Regions from separate parts of the Parageobacillus sp. VR-IP genome, predicted to be linked through region 2. Evidence: riboswitches for the same ligand, from Rfam matches in the RefSeq annotation. Region 2 holds a riboswitch; each other region holds the start of a gene.

Region 1 (7,908 bases), 960 kb from region 2:
ATAACCGGGTCGACAACGAGGCGATCCCAGTCAAACTGTTTCACTTTCGCAGCGACCACTTCAATAATTTCAGCGCTAAAAAGCATTCCTGTTTTCACCGCGTCTGCTCCTAAATCCGTCGCGACCGATTCGATTTGCTTTGCGACCGCTTCCGGCGACAGCGGGTATACTCCCTGCACGCCAAGCGTATTTTGCGCCGTTACCGCAGTGAGGGCGGACATGCCAAATACGCCTAATTCTTGAAATGTTTTTAAATCGGCCTGAATCCCGGCGCCGCCGCCGCTGTCAGAACCAGCAATTGTCAATGCTTTATATACCATGATTTTCTCCCTTCTTTACCCTTTTTGTTCGATGCGGCCGTATCGGCCAATCTCCTCCGCTCCGATGCGGGAAAGCGCGTTTAAAAAGGCGATTTGGAAGCTTCCAAGCCCCTGTTCTCCCGCTTCGCCCGCCGCGATTTCGGCGGCGACACCATAGCTGACAAGCGCGGCCGCCGCTGCTTTCAGCACATCTTGTTCCACCGCGGCAAAAGCGCCGATCACAGAGGTCAATAAACAGCCCGTTCCTGTTACTTTCGTGAGCAGCGGATGTCCGTTATGGATAACGTACGTTGTCTTGCCGTCTGTGACAACATCGTCTTTTCCTGTGATCGCAACAACCGTTTGCAGCAGCGCCGCCGCTTTTTCCGCCAAAGCGACGACATCGCCGCTTCCTTCTCCGGCGTCGACCCCTTTAATCTTCCACGTTTCCCCAATGACATTGGCGATTTCCGCGGCATTGCCGCGAATAACGGACAGTTTGACCGCAGCGGCAATGTTGCGCGCCGTCTCCGTGCGGTATGGCGTCGCCCCAGCGCCGACCGGATCGAAAACAACCGGAACGCCGGCTTCATTCGCCGCTTTTCCGGCAATCAACATCGCTTCCACTTCTTCTGGATGCAGTGTTCCGATATTTAAGACAAGCGCCCCGGCTATTTTGGCCATATCGGCCACTTCCTCTTTGGCGTATGCCATCACCGGTGAGGCGCCAAGCGCCAGCAAGCCGTTGGCGGCAAAATTCGTGACGACAACATTGGTGATGTTATGTACAAGTGGATTAGCTTGTCTCACCTTTTGCAGCACGCTTGCCGCTTCCTGATTATTCACCATTCCCATCTCTCCTTGTTTTGTGAAAATAAAAAACACTTTGCGCGCAAGCAAAGTGTATAAGCGGCTCCATCCTCACTTTTCCTGCGCTGGCATTACCCAAACAGGTTCAAACGGTCAACGGCGGAATATAGCCGTACTCTCAGCCTGCTTCCGCAAGCTCCCGCATGCTATATCGTTGTTCATCAAACAGTCTACTCTTTCTTTTTTGATATTGCAAGCAAAAATGTTAGGATGGGCGATGAGGCGGAATTTCCTGCACTCCTGCCCCTTCAGGCAGGGAAGAAGACTGGTGCCAACGATGCGGTATTGGCAGATTAAATAAGTCTAAATCGACGATATAGCGGGGCCGCCGTTTTGTTTCTTTGTAAATTTTCCCAATATATTCGCCAATCAATCCAAAGGCGATGAGCTGCAGGCCGCCAAGCAGCCAAATCGAGGTGATCAGCGACGTCCATCCTGTTTGCGTGTGGCCGGTAAATTTTAAAATAAGAAAATAGACGCCGAATAGTAAGCTGACGAAAAAAGAAACAAAGCCGATAAGAGAAATCATGCGGATTGGCGTAATGCTGAACGATGTGATTCCGTCGAGGGCAAACGCGATCATTTTCTTCAGCGGATACTTTGTCGTTCCGGCAACCCGTTCCTTGCGGTCATAGTACACCGTTGTTGAACGGAAGCCAAGCAAAGGAACAATGCCGCGCAAAAACATGTTCACCTCTTCAAACCGCTCGAGCGCCTCGACCGCACGCCGGCTCATTAAACGATAATCAGCATGATTATAAACGAGGTCGACCCCCATCGCTTTCATTAATTTGTAAAAACCTTGCGCCGTATGTCGTTTAAAAAACGTATCGGTATCGCGTCGCTTGCGCACCCCATACACAATTTCATAGCCTTCTTGAAATTTTTGGACAAAATCGCGAATGACCGCAATATCATCCTGCAAGTCGGCATCAATCGAAACGATGCAGTCCGAACGCGTTTTTGCGGCAAACATTCCCGCCAGCAATGCATTTTGATGGCCGGCATTGCGCGCCAGTTTCAGCCCCTTTACTTCCGGATAGCGCAAACTTGCTTTGTAAATGATGTCCCATGTCGCATCACGGCTCCCATCATCAACGAAAAGGAGCGTGCTGTCAGCCGAAATCAGCTTTTCCGCAATGAGCGCCTCCCGCAGCGCGCGGAGCTGGCGGATCGTTTCCGGCAACACTTCCTCTTCATTATAACAAGGCACGACAATCGTAAGCATCGGCTCACCCATTGGATTTCCCTCCTTATGGCATCGCTTTGTACAAATAAATCTTCCATGCCGACTCTTTCGAATGAAACACTTTTTCGAGCGCCAACTTATTTTGTTTGGCGTTTTTAATCGGCAGTGCCGAAAAAATGTAGCGGCCGCCCATTTGATAGAACACATCGGTGTTGAGATCTAAATGTTTAATCGTTCGTTTCGAATTCTTTTTAAACATATAATGTTTTCCCAGTTCATCGACAAAAATATAGCAGCGTCCGCCCCACTCATCGAAGTACTCGCGCAACTTTTTGTTTTTCGCGAGTTCGTTGGCGATGATTTGGCGGAACTGATGCTTATAGGAAAGCGGATAAAAATTGTTATACGTATCGAGCGTATAAAACCCGTTATATTGCGCAATCGCCGGATGAATGCCAATGCTGGCGACGCGGTATGTATGAACAGGACGGCCAATATACTCTTTTATTTCTTGAAACTGCTTTTCCGCATAAAACTCACGAAACGACGGCTTATGGCGATGGGCAATTTCTTCATTAAATGCAGTGAGCACCACCAACTGAGCGGCGATGGCGGCAAAACATAGCCTTTTCCACGCTTGTCCTTGCTGCCACAAAATTTTTAATGAGACAGCAAACAACACGTAAATAACCATCGGCCGCAAAAAGTGATAGCGGGCGAAATTAAATTTATCCAACAAGTCGAAGCGTTCTGTCAGCGGAGCCCAGCCTTTGTAAAACCAAAACGCATACCAGGTGGACAGCGCGAAATTGAGCACGTGCAAAAAGATAAATAATTTTTCCCGCCGCCATATTTTTTTCTTCCAGACGATATATAACGCAACTAGCGTCACCGGCAGAATGACAAGACCATGCACCGTCATCACATGCGTGTGGCCGAGAATATAGTTTTTGAAAATTAAGCGGATCACCCGCCAAAGCGGCAAACGGGCATGGAAGTATTCATCACGGCTCGTCGGTTCATCGGAAAATAACAGCGAATGAACGAGACGGTAATCAATCGCCAAATAAAGCAGCGTCATATAGACGATTGCCAAGAAAAAGCGCCAGTTCCAACCTCTTCCGCGGAGGACATCGACAAGCCACCATATGCCTAGCGCGCTTAAGAAAAAGAAAAAGCCAAGCACAAAGCTCGAATAAAACGGCAATAACGTAAGCACGGCATAATTTATCCATGAGCGCTCGCCGTTGCGGATATTGAGAAACGCCCATAGCGCGAGCGGCATGCCAAGTGTACTCAGCATCCCCGACGGCCAAAACGGCGTCAGCGCAAACGCAAGCGATGCTCCAACGCGGACCCATCCCCACTTTTCTCCAGGCATCACATGCTTTCTCAGTAACAAATACATGCCGATAAACGCAAAGACGCGGGTAATCGCCTGGCTTAAGCCATAGGCGTAAATCGAGGGAAACAGCGCATGAAGCCAAACGATCCCGCTAAACTCTGTACCGAACGCGTTGCGCGGCAGACCGTTAATGATTTGCGGGATGACCGCATGGACCGAGCCAAACAGTTCCCCGCTTCTAGTGACAACTTTGTACCATGCAATGTTCGAATCTAAATTATCGTGGACTCGCATATGCGCATCCTCGCCGAGCAGAAAATACGGCGATACAAACAAAGCAATCGCAAGGAATGAGAAGAATAGGAGTCGCTTTTCTATTGTCGGCACCTCTTCCCCTCCTTTGTCTATCAGTATCTTCCTTTATTTTCTAACAAAAGTGGAAAAATATTCATCTCTTTTGTGCAACAAAAAAAGACCATCCCAAAAAGCAACGGATCGTTGCTTTCTGGAAACGGCCTTTTCCCTTTTCATCGGCGCTTACGCAAACAAAGCGGCAGGATTTTTCAAAAACATTTGCTCTAGCTGTTCCTCTGTCACTCCTTCTTTCGTTAAAATTGGAATAATATGTTCAAATACATGTTCGACATGCCAGTTTTTCGTCATCGTCGCAAATGGCTCTGGCAGCTGCAGCGGACGGCCGAGCCAAATATTGACGGTATCATGAGCGAGCATAATCTTATCAGCAAAGCCTTCGCGAAGCAGCACGAGCAACGTGCGGATCCGTTCTTCATCCGTCGGGGCACCGACCATACCTTGAAGGCCAAAGCGGTCAAAAGCGATGTACACTCCGTATTGCAGCGTCTTTTTATGGTATTCCGGATCGGTGTTTCCGCACATATGGCCGATGACAATCTTTTGCGGAACGGCACCGTGCTCGAGCAAGTATGCGGCCTGTTCCGGCCCCATCGTTCCTTCCTGCGTATGGGTGATAATCACGATTCCTGTTTCTTTTTGCACGCGGGCCGCGGCGCGGAAAAACATTTTTTCATATTCGGTGATCCGGTTTTTGCTTGATGCCAGTTTGATGACGCCTGGTTTAATGCCGGTGCCGGCAATGCCGTTTGTAATTTCCGCCATAAACATGTCATATATTTCTTCTTCCGCCGTACCGAGCAGCCGGCGAAACTTAAAATACGGCGTTGCCCCTTCGCCTTCGTAATAATATCCAGTTGCACAGATAATGTTCAGCCCGGTCGCTTCGGAAATGCGGCGGAGCAGCTCCGGATTGCGGCCGCAGTCATTCGGCGTCGGATCGACAACGGTTTGGATGCCATGGGCCATCATTTTTTGCGCGACGGCAATTCCCGTCTCGAGCGCTTCCTCAAAGCGGAGCGGTCCGAGCGTCACATCACCTTGAAACCCGGGATACCCAAAGACAAAATGCTCATGGATCAGCGTTTTGCCAAGCTCGCTCGCCGGCACAGGGCCGCAAACGGTCTCCACCATTCCTTTTTTCATGCTTTCGCCCCTTTTTCTAATTTTTGATACTCCTCCTCTTGCAATTTCCGCCACAGTAATTTTCCGCTTGATGTCATCGGCAAAGACGAACGAAACTCGACAAGGCGCGGATATTTATAGGCGGCCATTTGCGTTTTTGCCCATTTAATAATTTCCTCCTCTGTTATTTTGCCGACGTATTCGTCCTGAAGCACAATAAACGCCTTCACCGTCTCGCCGCGACGCGGATCAGGGACGCCGACAACGCACGCTTGCTGGACGGCCGGATGTTTATACAGAAGCGATTCAACCTCCGTCGGCCATACTTTATATCCGGACGCGTTGATCATCCGTTTGACACGGTCGACAATGAAGAAATATCCTTCCTCATCCATGCGGCCGATATCGCCAGTGCGGAAAAACCGCTTTCCGTCAAGTTCAATAAACGCTTCTTCCGTTTCTTTTTCGCGGCGGTAATAGCCTTTAAACACTTGCGGACCGTGCACGACGATTTCCCCGACTTCCCCGACGCCAAGCTCTTTTCCGGTCGCCGGGTCAATGATGCGCGCATCGACATCAAAGGACGGCACCCCTAAGCATTGCAGCTTTGGGCGGTCCGGCGGGTTGAAGTGCGTATGGGAAATCGTTTCCGAAAGCCCATATCCTTCGAAATATCGCACCCCTGTCACCTGAAATAATTTTTCGCCAACAGCTTCCGGAAGCGGCGCGCCCCCACCAGAGATGCTCGTCAAAGAAGAAATGTCATATTTTGATAAGGAAGGATTGGATAGAAAATCAATCAGCATCGTGCTGATATTGACCCAGTGGCTGCATCCGTACAATTCGATTAAGCGCGCGGCGCTGTCGCGATTCCAGCGCGTCATCACCACCATGGCCGATCCCGCAAAAATCGGAAGATGCATGCTGTGAACCATTCCCGTCACATGAAAGAGAGGTAAGGTGACAAGGCAAACGGCATCGCTTGTTACGTTCGCCCAATGATAGGCGCTAATAATGCTGGCGTTGACCGTCCGGTGCGGATGAATGCATCCTTTTGGCACTCCCGTTGTTCCCGATGTATATGGAAGCACGGCAATATCGTCAACATGCCCTTGATATGGGTTTGGTGCAAGATTTGCTTCTAAACAATCGGCCCAATAGTAAACATGTTCATGGTCATACGCTTGCCGCGGCAATGCGACTTCATCCGGAAGCGCGACCAGCGAAGATTCGGAAATATAATCCGAATAAGCGGCGACGATGATATGCTCGAGCGGGGTTGTAGATAATAGCGGCTCCGCTTTGGCAAACAGCTCCTGCCCGACAATGCCGACTTTCGTTTCGCAATCTTTGACGTAAAACGAAAGTTCTTCGGACGTGTTCATCGGGTTAATCGGAACAACAATCGCTTCGGCACGCAAAATCGCATAGTAGGAAATGATAAACTGCGGGGAATTTTGCATGTATAAAAGCACTCGGTCTCCTGGCTGAACGGAAAGCTTTTGCTGCAGATAGCCGGCGAGCGTGTTGACTTGCTCCCATAATTGCTTGTAAGAATAAGAGGCGCCGTAATAATAGATAGCGGTTTTCTGAGGATAGCGCTTCGCTGTCGTTTCTAAATGATCGACGATCGTCGTTTCCGGAATGGTCAGCGTTTTGCTCAACCGTTTCGGCCAATACGGAAAATGGCGTTTGTTCATTGAATCCCCTCTCCTCCATCTATAAAATTTCAATAGAAAGCGGTTACAATCTCGTGCATTAGTAAAACAATATGCGCTCGCCTTTTCATCTATTGTCTCTATCATTTGCACTACTTATTAACTAACCAGTCAGTATGTCACGTGTATATATTTTCTTTCATGATACCGTATCTTTTTATAAATTTCAATAATATTTTGAATATTCATTTTATAAAAACTAAAAACTTGATAGAATGAAGATGTCAAAGATGAAATCTACTTTTTTAGGAAGGAACGATATGACATTTCGGTACGGTATTGATGCCCCGTTTTGGGTCGGAGCTTTGATTGTCGCCGGTTTCGTTTTTTCGCTTATTAGCATCACGGGATTGCCGCAGAGCATAGGCGATCTTATCTTTGGTTTATTCCTATTATGTATGGGACTATGGATGTTTTTCTACTCGACCGTCATCAAAATCAAGCATCGCTATGTCATTTTACGGCTTGCAGAAGTTCAAGCAGGGGAAGAAGTGCTCGATGTCGGCACAGAACGGGGACTTCTCGCCATTGCGGCGACCAAACTGGGATGCAATGTCACCGCGATTGACCATTGGTCACAGTGGGATATAAGCAGCAACGGAAGAGAAGCGTTTTTCAAAAACGTCGAAATCGAAAAAGCCCCTCTGATGGAGTTAATCGACGGAGATGCCCGCGAATTGCCATTTGCAGATGAGCGTTTTGACGCGGTGGTTTCCAACTTTGTCATTCACAACATTAAAGGCGCGAAAGGCAGAGAACAAGCTGTAAGGGAGATGTGGCGCGTTTTTCGCCCGAACGGAAGGCTGGTGACCAATATGCAGCGAGTATCGGAATACACCAAGATACTCACGCCTTTAGCCAACCGCATCGAGACGAGAAAAGTGTTTTACACGTTTCCGTTTTCAGAAATCGTGGTTACTTATATAAAAAATAGCACGGCTAAAAAGGACCAAATCGATTTCCCCGTCTGTTCCCCGTGTAAAAGCCCAT
Region 2 (7,908 bases):
TTCATTACCCGCAAGACGTGGCGATTGATAAACCGTTTAACTGGCGGCAAATGTGGCGGCTTTTAGGCTATTTAAAGCCGTACGTGACGAATTTGCTGCCGCTTTCGTTTACGACGGTGATGGTGGCTACCGTCGTGCGGCTCCTGCTGCCGATTTTAATCGGCGTGTACATGTTTGATAAAGCGATCATCCAAAAAAATACGAAACTGTTAACGATGCTCGTTCTTTTGATTGCCGGCTTATACCTTCTTTTATATGTGGCAAATTTTTTGCGCATCCGCTGGATGAACATGCTTGGGCAAAACGTCATTTACGATTTGCGCAAACATTTGTTTACGCATGTGCAAATGTTGTCGCACCGCTTTTTTGAACAGCGTTCCGCAGGGTCGATTTTGGTGCGCATCATGAATGACACGACATCGCTGCAGGACTTGTTTACCAACGGCGTGGTGAATTTGCTGACGGATGTCTTGCTGCTTGTCGGGATCATTACTATTTTGCTTTCGCTCAATGTGAAGCTGACGATCGCTATTATGGTGATTTTGCCGATCATGTTTTTCATTTCAACGAGCCTGCGGAAGCGAATCCGCGCTTCCTGGCAACGGGTGCGCATCAAACAGTCAAAATTAAACTCGCATTTGAATGAAAGCCTGCAAGGCATCCGCGTGACCCAGTCGTTCACGCAAGAGCAGGAGAACAGCGAGTACTTTCACGGGGTAAACGAAGAAAACTTTGCTACTTGGAAAGAAGCGGTCAAGAAAAACGCGATGTTCAGTCCGTTTGTCGAAATGACGACAGCGCTAGGAACGGCGATTTTAATATGGTATGGAGCGGCTTTGATTCAACATGACGAATGCACGATTGGCGAGTTTGTTTCTTTTTCTTTCTATTTAGGCATGTTTTGGGAGCCGATTTCGCGGCTTGGGCAAGTGTACAATCAAATTTTAATGGGAATGGCGTCATCAGAACGGATTTTTGAATTTTTGGATGAACGGCCGCTGGTCGGCGAGTCGGAAAATCCGATTGTCATCGAGCATATCCACGGACGCATCGATTTTGAAAACGTCGAGTTTTCCTATGATGACAAACGGAAAGCGTTAAAGGGGATTTCGCTCACGATTCATCCGGGGGAAACGGTCGCGCTTGTCGGACATACCGGGTCGGGGAAAACGACGATTGCCAATTTAATCAGCCGCTTTTACGATGCGACCGGCGGCGTCATCAAAATTGACGGCCATCCGATTCGGCAAATTTCGCTGGCCAGCCTGCGCTCGCAGGTAAGCATCGTGCTGCAGGATACGTTTATTTTCTCTGGAACGATTATGGAAAATGTCCGCTTCGGCAATCCGGGCGCGAGCGACGAGGATGTCATCGCCGCGGCAAAAGCAGTAGGGGCGCATGATTTTATTATGAAGCTGCCGAACGGATATGAAACGGAAGTGGAAGAGCGCGGAAATATTTTATCGGTCGGACAGCGCCAGCTCCTTTCGTTTGCGCGAACCTTGCTTGCCGACCCGAAAATTTTAATTTTAGATGAAGCAACGGCAAGCATCGATACGGAAACGGAGCTTGTTATTCAGCAAGCATTGAAAAAGCTGCTGAAAGGAAGAACGGCGATTATTATCGCCCACCGCCTTTCGACGATCCGCGATGCCGATAACATCATCGTGCTTGACCACGGCGAAATCATGGAACAGGGAACGCACGAGGAGCTGATACGAAAGCACGGCACCTATTACGAGCTGATTAAGGCGCAGCATAAAATGCTGGAAGTGTAACGATGTAAAGAGACTGACCATATTTCGGTTAGTCTCTTTTCCCTTGAATATAGAGAGATAGGCTTCAACGACAAATTTTTGGCGGCTTCGGTCCAATTTTGTTTTATTTATCCATGAAGGCTGTTTGCCGGTTAACAGAAAATATAAAAGGTAGCAGAAAGAAGTGATTAAGCTTTTTCGACGCCATTTTTTTAGCTATATGTTATACTACAAAATATTAAGGGGCACGAAATAAAATACCATTTAGAGGGAGGATGTTTTGTGAACATACAACAGAGCAAAGCATGGGCAGTGACAAAAGAAAGAATATGGACAAAAGATTTTGTCCTTATTTGTTTAGCCAACTTTTTTGTTTTTCTTGGCTTTCAAATGACATTACCGACAATTCCGCTGTTTGTTGAGCATCTTGGCGGCAATGACCAGCTGATCGGCTTAGTGGTCGGGATTTTCACCTTTTCGGCATTAATTATGCGGCCGTTTGCCGGTCATGCATTAGAAACAAAGGGGCGGCGTTTTGTCTTTTTGTTAGGGCTTGCGATCTTTGTTCTTTCGGTAGGATCGTACAGCTTTATTACGAGCATTTTATTGTTGTTTATGATGAGGGTTATTCAAGGGATCGGCTGGGGGTTTTCAACTACTGCCTCAGGCACGATTGCCACGGACATCATCCCTGCTAGCCGCAGAGGCGAAGGAATGGGATATTACGGGCTGTCAGGAAACTTAGCGCTGGCATTTGGACCGTCGCTTGGATTATTGCTTGCCGGCGTGTTGTCGTTTACCCCCCTTTTCTTGATTTGCGCCGCATTAGGATTGGCTTCCTTATTGTTCGCTGCGAATATTACATATAAAAAAGTCGAACCGCCGCGAAAGCAGGCACAGCGCAAATGGGACATTTACGAAAAAAGTGCGTTAGAGCCTTCGATCCTGCTTTTTTTTCTGACCGTGACATTTGGCGGAATTGCTTCGTTTCTACCACTATATACTGCAGAAAAAGGGATTTCAGGAATCCAATGGTATTTTCTGCTTTATGCGCTTGCCTTAATGGTAACAAGAACGTTTGCCGGCCAATTGTATGACAAAAAAGGACATCAGGTCGTATTTATTCCGGGTGCCGCGCTTATTTTGCTGGCGATGTTATTGTTGGCATGGCTGCCGAACAGCATGATGCTATTTACGGCAGCAATTCTTTACGGACTTGGATTCGGAACAGTGCAGCCGGCGTTGCAGGCATGGTCTGTCGAACGGGCGGCGAGAGACCGTAAAGGAATGGCAAACGCCACCTTTTTTGCCTTTTTCGATTTAGGAGTCGGAGTAGGCGCGATGGTCTTCGGGCAAATCAGCCATTGGTTCGGCTACTCCAGCATTTATCTTGCCGCGGCTTTGTCTGTGTTCATCTCTATCAGCTTTTATCTCTATATTTTGCAAAAACATAAAAAAGCAAACGCTTAGGGATATTGAACCACCTAAGCGTTTTTTGTTCTGATGGATTATCGGCGCGAACGCACTTCATAAATCGCAAATTTTAAATAATCGCCTTCATCGGCGGCAAGTAGCTTCGGATGGTCGTAGCCGGCGCCGTTCCAATATACTCGCCGCAAAATTTTCTTTGCGTCAAATGCCGCTTCGGCCACCATCTCTTCGAACATATGCGGGCGGACATGGTACGAGCAGCTCGATGTAACGAAAAAGCCGCCGTCTTTGACAAGCTTTAAGCCGTTTAAGTTAATGTCTTTGTAGCCGCGCAGCGCTTTCGGAACGGCATGCGCGGATTTGGCGAACGCCGGCGGGTCGATGATGACGACATCCCATTGTTTTCCGTCGTGAACCGCTTCGCGCAAATAGTCAAAAGCGTTGGCGACGACAAATTCGACGTTTGTAAAGCCGTTTAAGGCCGCATTGCGTTTCGCTGTTTCAATCGCGTGTTCGGAAATATCGACCGCGGTGACGTGCTTTGCTCCGTATAAGCAGGCGTTCAGCATAAATGAACCCGTATGGGTAAAGCAGTCAAGCACCGTTGTGCTGCTGTCAATGAGCGGTTTAATTGCCGCGCGGTTTTGCCGCTGGTCGAAGAAAAATCCGGTCTTTTGCCCGTTTTCAATATCGACGATATATTTGACGCCGTTTTCTTCAATGAGAACTTCCGTTTCTGCTTCGCCGTACCAAAAGCCTTTTTCCTGATCTAATCCTTCGAGTTCGCGGACGTACACGTCATTGCGCAAATAAATCGCCCGCGGCTGAAACACTTCCAGTAAGCCGCGCAAAATCCAGTCTTTCCGTTTTTCCATGCCGAGGGAAAGAATTTGCGCGACAAGCACGTCTTCGTATTTATCTACGATCAGCCCCGGCAAAAAGTCGGCTTCCCCGTAAATGGCGCGGCATGAGCGGACGCCGGGAATCATCCGTTCGCGGTACGCCCATGCTTGACGGATTCGCTCAACGAAAAATTGCTCATTTAACTCATCTTCGGGATTTTGCGTCAATACGCGGACAATCATTTGCGATTTTGGGTTAATATAGCCTTTGGCTAAAAAGTAGTGCTGATGGTTGTATACATCGACGAAATCTCCCGGTGCAAAATCGCCTTCAATATGATCGACTTCACTTTGAAAAATCCATGGGTGCCCTTGCTCGAGCCGTTTTTTCCGGTTTCGCTTTAAAAATACTTTCGCCACATTACCCACTCCAATATGATAGTAGTCGTTTGCGTTTTTATGATACCGAATTGCAGGCGAAGACGCAATGAAGGCAGCGTCCGTCGACATTTGGCAGGATGATTTTTTGAGATACCGAATACGGAAATGATGTGGAATAGAAAAAAAGGGTTGACAACCATTTACCGAGTGATATGATAAACTCAAACGAGAAAATTTCATAACGGACGCAATCCACTAGGGGGGCCTTTAGAAAGGCTGAGATCAAAGTGTGCCTTTGAGACCCTTAGAACCTGATCTGGGTAATACCAGCGTAGGGAAGTGGAGCAGCGCAGTCGTGGATCGATATTTTGTTGTAGTTTTGACGGCTCGTATGCAACGCCACTTTCTTTACGCCTTTGTAAAGGAAGTGGCGTTTATTTTTATGAAAAGAGGGGGAGAAGAGGATGTCATTTGCAAAAAAAGTGAGGAAAAAAGCTGACCCGATCTGGCAGGCAAGCTTTCATCATCCGTTTGTAAAAGAACTGGGAGAAGGGACGCTTGATCTAAGGCGTTTTCGCTATTATGTGATGCAGGATGCCTATTATTTACGCCATTTTGCGAGAGTGCAAGCGATTGGAGCGGCGAAGTCTCCAGATCTAGCGACAACCGCAAGGCTGGCGCATCATGCTCAGAGCACATGCGAGGCGGAATTGTCCTTGCATGAAACATTTGCTGAACTGCTTGGCATTACCGACGAAGAAAAAGCGGCTTTTATTCCGGCGCCGACGGCATACGCCTACACGTCCCATATGTACAGAGCGGCGTATGAAGGGCATTTGGGCGATGTCATTGCCGCAATTTTGCCATGCTACTGGCTCTATTATGAAATTGGCGAAAGATTAAAAGATTGCAAGCCAGATGAGCCGATTTATCAAAAATGGATTGGCACGTATAGCTCCGATTGGTTCCGCAGTTTAGTAGAAGAGCAGATCGCCCGGTTGGATGCGATCGCTGAAGCGGTCACGGAAGCGGACCGCAAGCGGATGGAGCAGCATTTTCTCATCAGCAGTGAATATGAGTACGAATTTTGGGAAATGGCCTATTATTTAGAAACATGGCCATCGGCAAGAAAGGAGATTCAAGCGTATGTCCACAACGACTAAAGGGTTGAAACTCGCTGATATTTTGACAACGATTGTGATTGCAGTGATATTCGGCATCATTTATAAAATTTGGGGACCAGTGTACGACTTTGTGAAAGTGTTTGGCTTTCATCTTGATCAATTGATTTACGGCATGTGGTTTATTGCCGCGTCAGTAGCGTATTTGCTCATTCGCAAGCCAGGCGTTGCGCTGTTGGCGGAAATTGCCGCTTCTTCCGGTGAATTGATCATGGGATCTGAGTGGGGGCTTGAAGTGCTTATTTATGGAGTGATTCAAGGGCTGTTGGCGGAAGTGGTATTTGCGGCATTTCGTTATAAGAGATTTGACGTGTTAGTTGTGTCGCTTGGCGCGATTGGAGCGACCATCGGCTCGCTGGTGATGGATTTTTACAAAGGATACATTGAAGCGCTGGCACCTTGGAATTTGGCATTATTCTTGATTGCCCGCTTTGTCGGCGCGGTGGTCATTTCCGGCTTTTTCGCCGTTTCACTAGTAAAAGCCTTAGAGAAAACGGGGGTAACGCAAATGTTGCGCCCGGCTTCGAAAGAAGATTATGACGCTCTTGATCGTTGAAAAAGGTGGCGGTGAAACGATGAAACCGATCGCTGCTGTAGAGCGGCTCCGCTTAAAATTTCCAGGCAAAGATACGCTCTTGTTTAAAGATTTATCGCTCACGTTTTACGAAGGGGAAAAAGTATTGCTGCTCGGTCCATCCGGATGCGGCAAATCGACGTTATTGCAAGTGTTGTCAGGATTGATTCCGAATTCAATCGATGTGCCGATGAAGGCGGAACGTCTGCAGCTTCCAACCAACTGGGGATATGTGTTTCAAGATCCTGACACGCAGTTTTGCATGCCGTTTGCCGATGAAGAAATTGCTTTTGCCCTTGAAAACATCGGTGTGCCGCGGAGCGAGATGCATCAGCGAATCAAAACGCTGTTAGAAAAAGTCGGCCTGTTTATCGAGCCGCATACCGATATTCACACGCTGTCGGGAGGGATGAAGCAGCGGCTGGCGCTGGCGTCTGTATTGGCATTGGATCCGGATGTGCTGTTTTTGGATGAGCCGACAGCGATGATCGATGAGGAAGGAACAAAAGAGATTTGGCAGACGGTGAAACGAATCGCTAAAGAAAAAACGGTTATTATTGTTGAACATAAAATCGATCATGTGCTCGATTTTGTCGACCGCATCGTTTTATTTAACGATGACGGGGAAATTATCGCCGATGACAAGGCACAAACGGTGTTTGCCAACTATAAAAACATCATCGCTTCTCAAGGTATTTGGTATCCGGGCGTATGGGAGGAGTATACGGCAAAGCGGCGCCGGAGCACGGAGAGCGGCGGGGAGAAAAGGATATATCTACGCCAATTTCAAGGCTATCGGTCCAATGAGGTGAAAATCCGCATTGAAGAAGCGGCCGTACATGCGGGGGAGTGGATTGCTGTCACGGGCAAAAATGGCGCCGGAAAAAGCACGCTCTTGCATGCGCTCATGAAGCTGATCCGTACCGATGGAACATATGAGCTATACGGCAAAGACAGCAAGCAGCTAAAACAGCTGCACCGCTTGCTTGCCTTTGTCTTTCAAAATCCGGAATTTCAGTTTGTCACCAATTCTGTACGCGAAGAGCTTGCTTATTCGCTTCGCTTGGAAAAACGAAAAGAGGCCGAGATTACGGAAACAGTGGAAGGGCTGCTGCGGCAGTTTCATCTTTATGAGCAGCAAGATCAGCATCCATATCAGCTTTCCATGGGGCAAAAACGCCGTTTAAGCGTCGCCGCTTCGATTGTAAGCGGACAGCAAATTTTTCTTCTTGATGAACCGACGTTTGGACAGGATGCGAAAAATACGTTTGCGCTTCTTGAACTGCTAGAGTCGTATCGCAGACAAGGGACAACCATCATTATGGCCACCCATGACGAAAATATTGTGAAGCATTTTGCCACCAGAAGATGGGTGATCGAAGACGGGCAGCTCGTCAAGGATGAATCGATTTCCGGGCAGCGGTCAACAGCAGCCGCTCTGTTTGTGTAGGGGGAACAGACGATGAAATGGAACATTCGCTATCGGGAAACATGGCTGCACCAAACAAATCCAAGTTTAAAACTGATCGTGCTTCTGTTTCTGTTTTTGGCTGTATTGTTTATTCATAATCCAAATGTATTAATCAATTTTTCGCTTGCGCTGCTTTTGCTGTTTATGTTCTCTACTGGCTACCCGTGGAAGTTTTTGCTGCTATTGTTTTTGCCATTTCTTCTTATCTTTGTTTCGACCGCTTCGTCGATGATGATGTTTGGCGAGGGGGAGACAACATGGTTTCGCTGGG
Region 3 (7,908 bases), on a different contig from region 2:
TTCATTCTTTGGCGACGGGGTTGTGTATACGTGGCTGCTTAATGCCTCGGGAATGGGGGGATTTATCGCCTGGCTTGGCATCGCCATCAGCCATTACCGCTTCCGCAAAGCGTATGTGGCACAAGGAAAAAGTCTTGATGATTTACCGTATAAAGCGAAATGGTTTCCGTTTGGTCCGATCTTTGCCTTTGTTCTTTGCTCCATCGTCATTTTAGGGCAAAACTACCCAGCGTTCATAGGCGGGACGATCGACTGGTATGGAGCGCTTGTTTCTTATATCGGCTTGCCTCTTTTCATCATCGTCTGGCTCGGCTATAAGTTCGTGAAAAAAACAAAAGTTATTTCATTACAAGAATGCAATTTAGAGATGAAATAGAAGAAGTGGCATTATGTTAAGAAAACAGAAACCTCCGTATGTAATTTTACTTCTAATCGATTGTATGAAAATAACCAAGTTTGGTTAATGGCCATTTTTGTTAAACACGTTTTGCTTTCTGACCTTGTCAGAGAATGGAAGTGTTAGCACCTTTCATTCCCTGACAAGGAAACAGATGATCATTTACACCGTTTTCACACATTACTCTAAAACGACTTAATTTCAAAACATTTTCTAAATCCTTTTATCAAAACACGGTAATCCGTTGAACCAGAGCCAAAGTTTTCTCTTTCAACTCGGAAATGTTCTTTTGCAACACCTATCCCTTATTGGTAAAGGGAGGAACCATGTTCGACAAACTCCTTCGCTTTTTGTTTCATCCCTTCTTCTTTTACCGCTCGTTGCAAATCATGCGAAATTTTCATCGAGCAAAATTTCGGTCCGCACATGGAACAAAAGTGGGCGATTTTCGCTCCTTCCGCCGGCAATGTTTCATCATGATATTCTCGAGCGCGATCTGGATCAAGCGAAAGGTTGAACTGGTCATTCCAGCGAAACTCAAAACGCGCCTTGGATAGCGCATCATCCCGCTGCTGCGCGCCTGGATGTCCTTTTGCCAAATCAGCGGCATGGGCAGCGATTTTATAAGCGATGACTCCTTCGCGCACATCTTCTTTATTTGGCAGGCCTAAATGTTCTTTCGGCGTGACATAACAAAGCATGGCCGTTCCATACGCGCCGATGATCGCCGCGCCAATCGCCGATGTAATATGGTCATATCCCGGAGCGATGTCGGTCGTGAGTGGGCCTAGCGTATAAAACGGCGCTCCTTTGCAAATTTCCACTTGCTTGTCAACGTTTTCCTTAATTTTATGCATCGGCACATGCCCCGGACCTTCAATCATCACTTGCACATCATGCTTCCACGCGATTTCCGTCAATTCTCCAAGCGTTTCTAATTCGGCAAACTGCGCTTCGTCATTGGCATCGGCAATCGAGCCTGGCCGCAGCCCGTCCCCAAGCGATACAGCGATATCATACGTTTTTAAAATCTCGCATATTTCTTCAAAATGCGTGTATAAGAAGTTTTCTTCATGATGGGCTAAACACCATTGCGCCATAATCGAGCCGCCGCGTGAAACAATGCCGGTTGTCCGGTTGACCGTCATCGGTATGTAACGAAGCAGCACCCCCGCGTGAATCGTAAAATAGTCTACCCCTTGTTCCGCCTGCTCGATCAACGTATCACGGTAAATTTCCCACGTTAAGTCTTCGACGACGCCATTCACTTTTTCGAGCGCTTGATAAATCGGAACCGTCCCAACAGGCACTGGGGAGTTGCGAATAATATATTCTCGCGTCGCATGAATATGTTTTCCCGTCGATAAGTCCATAATCGTGTCTGCTCCCCAGCGCACCGCCCAAAGCATTTTTTCTACTTCTTCTTCAATGGATGATGTTACTGCGGAGTTGCCGATATTCGCGTTAATTTTTACATGAAAACGACTCCCGATAATCATCGGCTCACTTTCCGGATGGTTAATATTCGAAGGAATGATCGCTCTGCCTGCGGCAACTTCTTGGCGCACGATTTCCGGATCTATATTTTCGCGAATCGCAACAAATTCCATCTCCGGCGTAATAATCCCTCGTTTTGCGTAATGCATTTGCGTAACGGTTTTTCCTTTTTTTGCGCGCAGCGGTTTTCTCTCGAAAGGCAGAATAATCTCTGATTGTTTCCCATTACGGAATCCGTTATCTTCCGGTTTTACTGGACGACCCTCGTATTCTTCAACGTCCCCCCTTTCTAAAATCCAGCGTTTTCTTAGCGGCGGCAATCCTTTTTGAATGTCCGGCTGAAAATCAGGATCGGTGTAAGGACCAGTTGTGTCATAAACACGAATGGGTTCATTTTCGATGATTCCTGTTTCTGTCTTCGTCGGACTTAACGTAATTTCCCTCATTGGAACACGAATATCTGGACGTGAACCTTCGACATACACCTTTTTACTAGCGGGAAACTGCATAAAAGACGGAATGTTTTGCATGTAACTTTTCTCCTCCTTCAAAATAGTGGTGAGGACCTGAAGTTACACCAAAACGCAGGGCGAGGTAGGAGACCTATACGGAAATAAAAATCGGGTTCTCTAAGAGAACCCGATGGAATGCAAATAGCGAAACGTACGCAACAAACACATACACTTCCGCTATCTACTTCCCTACGCTGGCATAACCCAGATCAGGTTCAAAGGGTCAAAGAACTTAAGCGCGTTCTTTTCTCAGTCCAAGCTATTGGACTCCCCTAGTAGATAAGCGACAAAGCCATTTAATTTTTCTTAATATTAACACGTTTATCAAGTAATGTAAATAGTTTTATACCGTAAACCGCTTTAACATCGTTTGCATATCTTCCGCCATTTTGCTTAACGATGAGGCGGAGGCAGCAATTTCTTCCATAGATGCCATTTGTTCTTGTGTCGCCGCCGAAATATTCGCTGCTCCGTAAGAAGATTGTTCCACAATCTCTGTCATGTCCTCAATGGATGTGGCTACCCGTTGCGCGTTTTCCGTCATTTGCTCGATCGCTGTGGATACTTGTTCGATTTGGGCATTGACTTCGCTGATGGATTGGCGGATTTGTTCAAACGATTGTCCAGCCGTTTGCGCAACATCGAGCCCTTGTGATACTTCGCTAACTACTGTTCCCATCGATTCGATCGCTTTTTCTGTTTCTTCTTGGATATAGCCGATCAGCTGCGAAATTTGCTGTGCGGACTGAGCAGACTGTTCCGCCAATTTGCGGACTTCATCCGCCACAACGGCGAACCCTTTTCCTTGCTCCCCGGCTCTTGCCGCCTCAATCGCCGCATTTAAAGCAAGTAAATTCGTTTGCGAAGCGATGCCTGTAATCACTTGCGTAATTTGACCGATTTCATTCGAACGCTCTCCAAGACCTTTGATAACTTGTCCAAGCGATTGGACATGCTCATAAATAAACTGCATTTGCTCTTGCATTTGCGAAATCGACTGTTTTCCGGATTGCGCTTTTGCCGATGTTTCATTTACGTTCGTTGATACGTGCTTCGTATTCGCCGCCACTTGCATAAGCGTATCGGAGATATCGTTCATCGCTAACGACGTTTCTTGCACCGTCTTCACCTGCTGTTCTGAATTTAAGGAAATAGTTTCCATTGTTGACGCAATTTGCTCCGTTGCTTTCGTCGTCTGATCTACGATGGCTGTTAACTGTCCGGAAAATTGCGCCATCTCGTCGGAATGGCGCTGAATGATGGTGATGACTTCCTGCCACGCTTTGGCCATGTTATTAAGCGAGAGCGCAATCGGCTTTAATTGTCTTACTTCATTCATAGGAACACGTGTGGACAAATCTCCATTTGTCATTTTGTCTAAATGATAATTGATAATAGCAATGGGGGCGATAAATCGCCGATAATTCAACATAGCGGAAATGACCCCAACAATGGCTCCAAGTAATACCGTAATCGAAAATGTCCGCCAAAACGCCGCGCCATGGAGGCCATTTCCTAAACATACACCAATGATTATTAAAGCGGTACCAGGAATGACAATGAACATCGTGCGTAAAATATAACTATGTAACGACAACCCTCTCCCCCCTTTTTTTTCTGTATATAAACAAATTTCCTATTAATTATATCATTTCCTTTTATTCTATTGAAATAAATTTTATGAAGAATTTCCCAATAATAAAACTCATATAAAAGGCATATTCACTTCTTTTTTTGTTTTTTAGTATAATAATCACAAGCCATAAAATATTAACCTTTATGTCCGGGAATTATTTTTTCATTGCTGCTCTCGCCTTGAGCACTTATTTTCTCTACTCGTTTCCAAACACGCAAAATGCCTATCCGAAGCGAATAGGCATTCCTTATTTTCCGTATAATAACAATTGCGCAATGCCAATAAAATATTCTGACTCACGAATAATATGGTTCAGCACCACTTTTGCCGTTGGATTTTTGCTTACAACTTTGCTTTCTGTTTTTATTTGTTGACATAGCTTAATAAAATCAAGGCTTTGCCGCAAACAATGAGATACTAACTGCAGCACTTGTTGGTAAAGCTGATAAGGAACGTAATATCCCGTGCGAATGACCGACTCAATGTACCTTACTACTTGTTGATGTGTCGCAGAAAGCGCTTCTTCCCATTTTTTCAGCGCCTCGACATAAGATGGCTCTAAGCCGCTAACAAGCTCGCGAATAACAACCGTATGCTCCTCCTCTTGATGCTTCCAAAATTCCGCTTCGTCTAAAATACGCAGCGGCATTTGCTGACCATAATAAAATTGCATATCTTCCCCCTCCCCCATTTTCATCTTTTTCGTTTTATGTGTATGGGAAAAAGAGGAAAGATATGCTTATCCTCCGCTAGTATACTTCGTTTACCTTTGTGTCATGCTCTTACGCCTTCTCTAGCGTTTATTGTTTGATCCCTATGTATTTCCTTCATTCGTCTTTTTGCCACAAGATGATAATAAACATAGCAAGCAACGATAAATGGGATGCCGCAATATAGAGCCATGCGCTGGTTTGGAATAAACGCAAGACTGATAATAATGACTAGATTGGATGCAAAAGCAAGAAGCGGAACAAATGGATAAAGCGGTGTTTTATACTTTAGTTCACGAACGTCTCCACCTTGGCGAAGAAATGCTTTTCTTCCTAAATAATTGGATAAAGCGATCGACGCCCACACCGCCACAGCGCCAAATCCTGCAATCGACGTTAACCAAACATACACCGTATCTTCCGCGTAAATGCTGCATAATAAGGAAAGACATCCAATTACCATACTTGCGATAAGCGCGTTAATCGGAACACCGTTTTTCGATAGTTTGCTAAAAAACGGGCTAACCATCCCTTGGCGTGACATCGACCATAATACACGCGATGTGGCATATAGGCCAGAATTGGCAACCGATAACACTGCCGTAATAATAACAAAATTGATAATGTCCGCCGCATACGGGATTCCGATACTATCAAACACAACAACGAACGGGCTTTCAACTAAACCTGCCTTTTCCCACGGGAACAGCCCGGCAAGCACAAAAATAGCTAGAACAAAGAAAAGCAAAATGCGCCATACCGTGTTGCGAATCGCTTTTGGCACCGTTTTTTCCGGCTCTTTGCTTTCTCCCGCCGCAACACCAACCAATTCCGTTCCTTGGAACGAAAAATTAACAACGATCATTGTCACAAGAATAGCACCAAGCCCCTTTGGAAATAGCCCACCATGGTCCGTAAAATTGGAAAGCATTGGCGCTGGTTGGCCGTTTTTCATGCTAATAATGCCAAACATCGCAGCTAATCCCAAAATAATAAACAATATCACTGTTACTACTTTAATACTTGAAAACCAAAATTCAACTTCCGCAAAACTGCGTGTCGATAAGGCGTTAATCAAAAACAACAGCACCGCAAAAATAACGCACCAAACCCAAGATGGAACGTCTGGAAACCAACGTTTCATCAAAATACTTACCGTGAGCAACTCAATCCCTACCGTAACCGACCAGTTTAGCCAAGACAGCCAACCGATGCAATATCCTGTTGCTGGCGAAATAAACTTTGTCGCGTACGTTTGATAAGACCCCGCGTCCGGCAATGCCACGGCTAATTCCCCGAGACATAGCATCGTTAAATACATAACAAGCCCGCCGAATAAATAGGCGACAATTGCTCCTCCTGGTCCTGCTTCATGTATCGTGTAACCCGAACCTAAAAATAACCCTGTACCAATCACTCCCCCAAGCGCAATCATAAATAAATGCCTGCTTTTTAATTCTCTCCGTAATTCTTGTGGTTGCTGCATAGCCAATCTCCCCTTGTCGTCCATCTATTTGTAAGCGCTTCACAAAAATTAGAAAGAATATTTATATTTATTTTAATATTAACATCAAAAAAAGAAGAAATGCAAAAACTTTTTTGTTAGAATATTAAAAATATAAACTAAATATTTATTCTATCGCTCATAAAAGTATATTTACAATATTTATTAACTTATGTATATAATTTTCAAAACATAAAAATAGACATAAGCAACTTATTTGAAAAACTTGTTGCCTATGTCTGATTCGATCATGCTCATTGACCTTCCTTAATTATTTGCGCAAGCAATTGGTGGAATTTTCCCCAGCGCTCTCGGAAAAAGGACGATATCGCTCATCTCTCGATAAATATAACCACCCTTCAATCTGGGATAAGATTTGCTGTTTGACATCCTCTGTAAGCTAACTAACCAAGAATCGATCGATCAGATCTGTCAATTTTTTCTCCGCTGTTATGAAAAATAACCAGTCATTTTTTTACAATTATATCCTGTGTAATAAAAAATGAGTGTCTATTGTCTTAGACACCCTTTTTTATGTTCATTACAATATCCAATTATGCCGGCTTCTCCGTTGTCACATACGTTCCAGCAATAAAGTCATGGATCGAGCGTTTGTCTTCGCGCGCCGCCACCATAATTGCGCTAATAATCACCCCGATGCCAAGTGTGATGACATAAACGAGCCCACCGACAACGGACCGTAAAAACATCGTTCCGATTCCGACTTTTCCACCATTGACTTTGGCGATGCGAATGCCTAACAGCCTTTTTCCTACCGTATATCCAGACCAAACCGCTGGCACTACTAAAGCATAAACAATGTTCGCCAATGAAGTAAACCAGTTTTCCTCCCAACTGTTCGTAATCAAATATCCGATCAACGAAATAGGAATACCGACAATGATGCCATCTAATAAATTAGCCGCTAACCGCTTCCAAAATCCCGCCGGGTTTTTCACCATTAATATGCCATCCCCCTATCTTTTCCTTCATTACTAATAATGTATTCACTCCTAATGGATCCGATTCATGGAAGTGAGATTTTCTTCAGGATACTTGATCACCTTCTCATTGGCAACAGTAATTTACCATAATTTTGCCACCACCACCGAAAGATCATCCGGAAACTCCCTTTTTTCTTCAAACTGGTTATGAATAAATTTTATCATGGTTTTGCTGTCTAAATGAATATGCGGCTTTAATTGTTCACGAAACCTTTCGATATTTGTGCAAACTGAACGGCTGGCTCCTTCGATCGCACCGTCCGAATACAACACCAGTGTTGCTCCCGGCTCGTAATGCAGCTTACCGGTTTCTACGTAAAGATGCGGCAGTAACCCAATCGGCGCACACCCCTGATCCAGCTCCTCCACCAAACCGTTTCTCTGGAATAAAAATCCAGGAGGGTGCCCTGCCGAAGCGTACTCAATAAATCTTTCCTTCGTATTTACCAGCACATAAATAGCTGTAAAATAATACATCATTCGTCCATTTTCATGATACAGCTGCCGCATATGTTTATTTAACTCTCCAAATACTTCTTGCGGATCAATACCTTTGCGAATCACTCCGTTGAGTAAAGAGCGGACCGACATACAAATGAGCGATGCGGCCGTTCCTTGTCCCATGACATCCATCAAAAAAATTCCATA

The links. Region 2 has a riboswitch for thiamine pyrophosphate ahead of tenA (thiaminase II). Riboswitches for the same ligand answer to the same signal wherever they lie in the genome.
Region 1: linked by a shared signal. The riboswitch ahead of thiM (hydroxyethylthiazole kinase) and the one ahead of tenA (thiaminase II) in region 2 are both predicted to bind thiamine pyrophosphate.
Region 3: linked by a shared signal. The riboswitch ahead of thiC (phosphomethylpyrimidine synthase ThiC) and the one ahead of tenA (thiaminase II) in region 2 are both predicted to bind thiamine pyrophosphate.

The regions. Positions count from the first base shown of each region.
Region 1 covers NZ_JABVYQ010000001.1:1,034,768-1,042,675, reverse strand. The annotation lists gene thiD (bifunctional hydroxymethylpyrimidine kinase/phosphomethylpyrimidine kinase) at 1-320, opposite strand, end outside; gene thiM (hydroxyethylthiazole kinase) at 336-1,148, opposite strand; TPP riboswitch at 1,210-1,322, opposite strand; gene HT574_RS05390 (glycosyltransferase family 2 protein) at 1,375-2,409, opposite strand; gene HT574_RS05385 (DUF6044 family protein) at 2,423-4,090, opposite strand; gene HT574_RS05380 (phosphotriesterase family protein) at 4,241-5,221, opposite strand; gene HT574_RS05375 (long-chain fatty acid--CoA ligase) at 5,218-6,900, opposite strand; gene HT574_RS05370 (class I SAM-dependent methyltransferase) at 7,179-7,908, shown strand, end outside.
Region 2 covers NZ_JABVYQ010000001.1:73,496-81,403, forward strand. The annotation lists gene HT574_RS00515 (ABC transporter ATP-binding protein) at 1-1,778, shown strand, start outside; gene HT574_RS00520 (MFS transporter) at 2,040-3,227, shown strand; gene HT574_RS00525 (class I SAM-dependent rRNA methyltransferase) at 3,266-4,450, opposite strand; TPP riboswitch at 4,659-4,766, shown strand; gene tenA (thiaminase II) at 4,876-5,574, shown strand; gene HT574_RS00535 (ECF transporter S component) at 5,558-6,148, shown strand; gene HT574_RS00540 (ABC transporter ATP-binding protein) at 6,168-7,616, shown strand; gene HT574_RS00545 (energy-coupling factor transporter transmembrane component T family protein) at 7,629-7,908, shown strand, end outside.
Region 3 covers NZ_JABVYQ010000009.1:167-8,074, forward strand. The annotation lists partial or broken gene HT574_RS17160 (amino acid permease) at 1-376, shown strand, start outside; gene thiC (phosphomethylpyrimidine synthase ThiC) at 703-2,424, opposite strand; TPP riboswitch at 2,576-2,690, opposite strand; gene HT574_RS17170 (methyl-accepting chemotaxis protein) at 2,750-4,003, opposite strand; gene HT574_RS17175 (DUF2935 domain-containing protein) at 4,290-4,715, opposite strand; gene HT574_RS17180 (amino acid permease) at 4,817-6,238, opposite strand; gene HT574_RS17185 (RDD family protein) at 6,811-7,218, opposite strand; gene HT574_RS17190 (SpoIIE family protein phosphatase) at 7,342-7,908, opposite strand, start outside.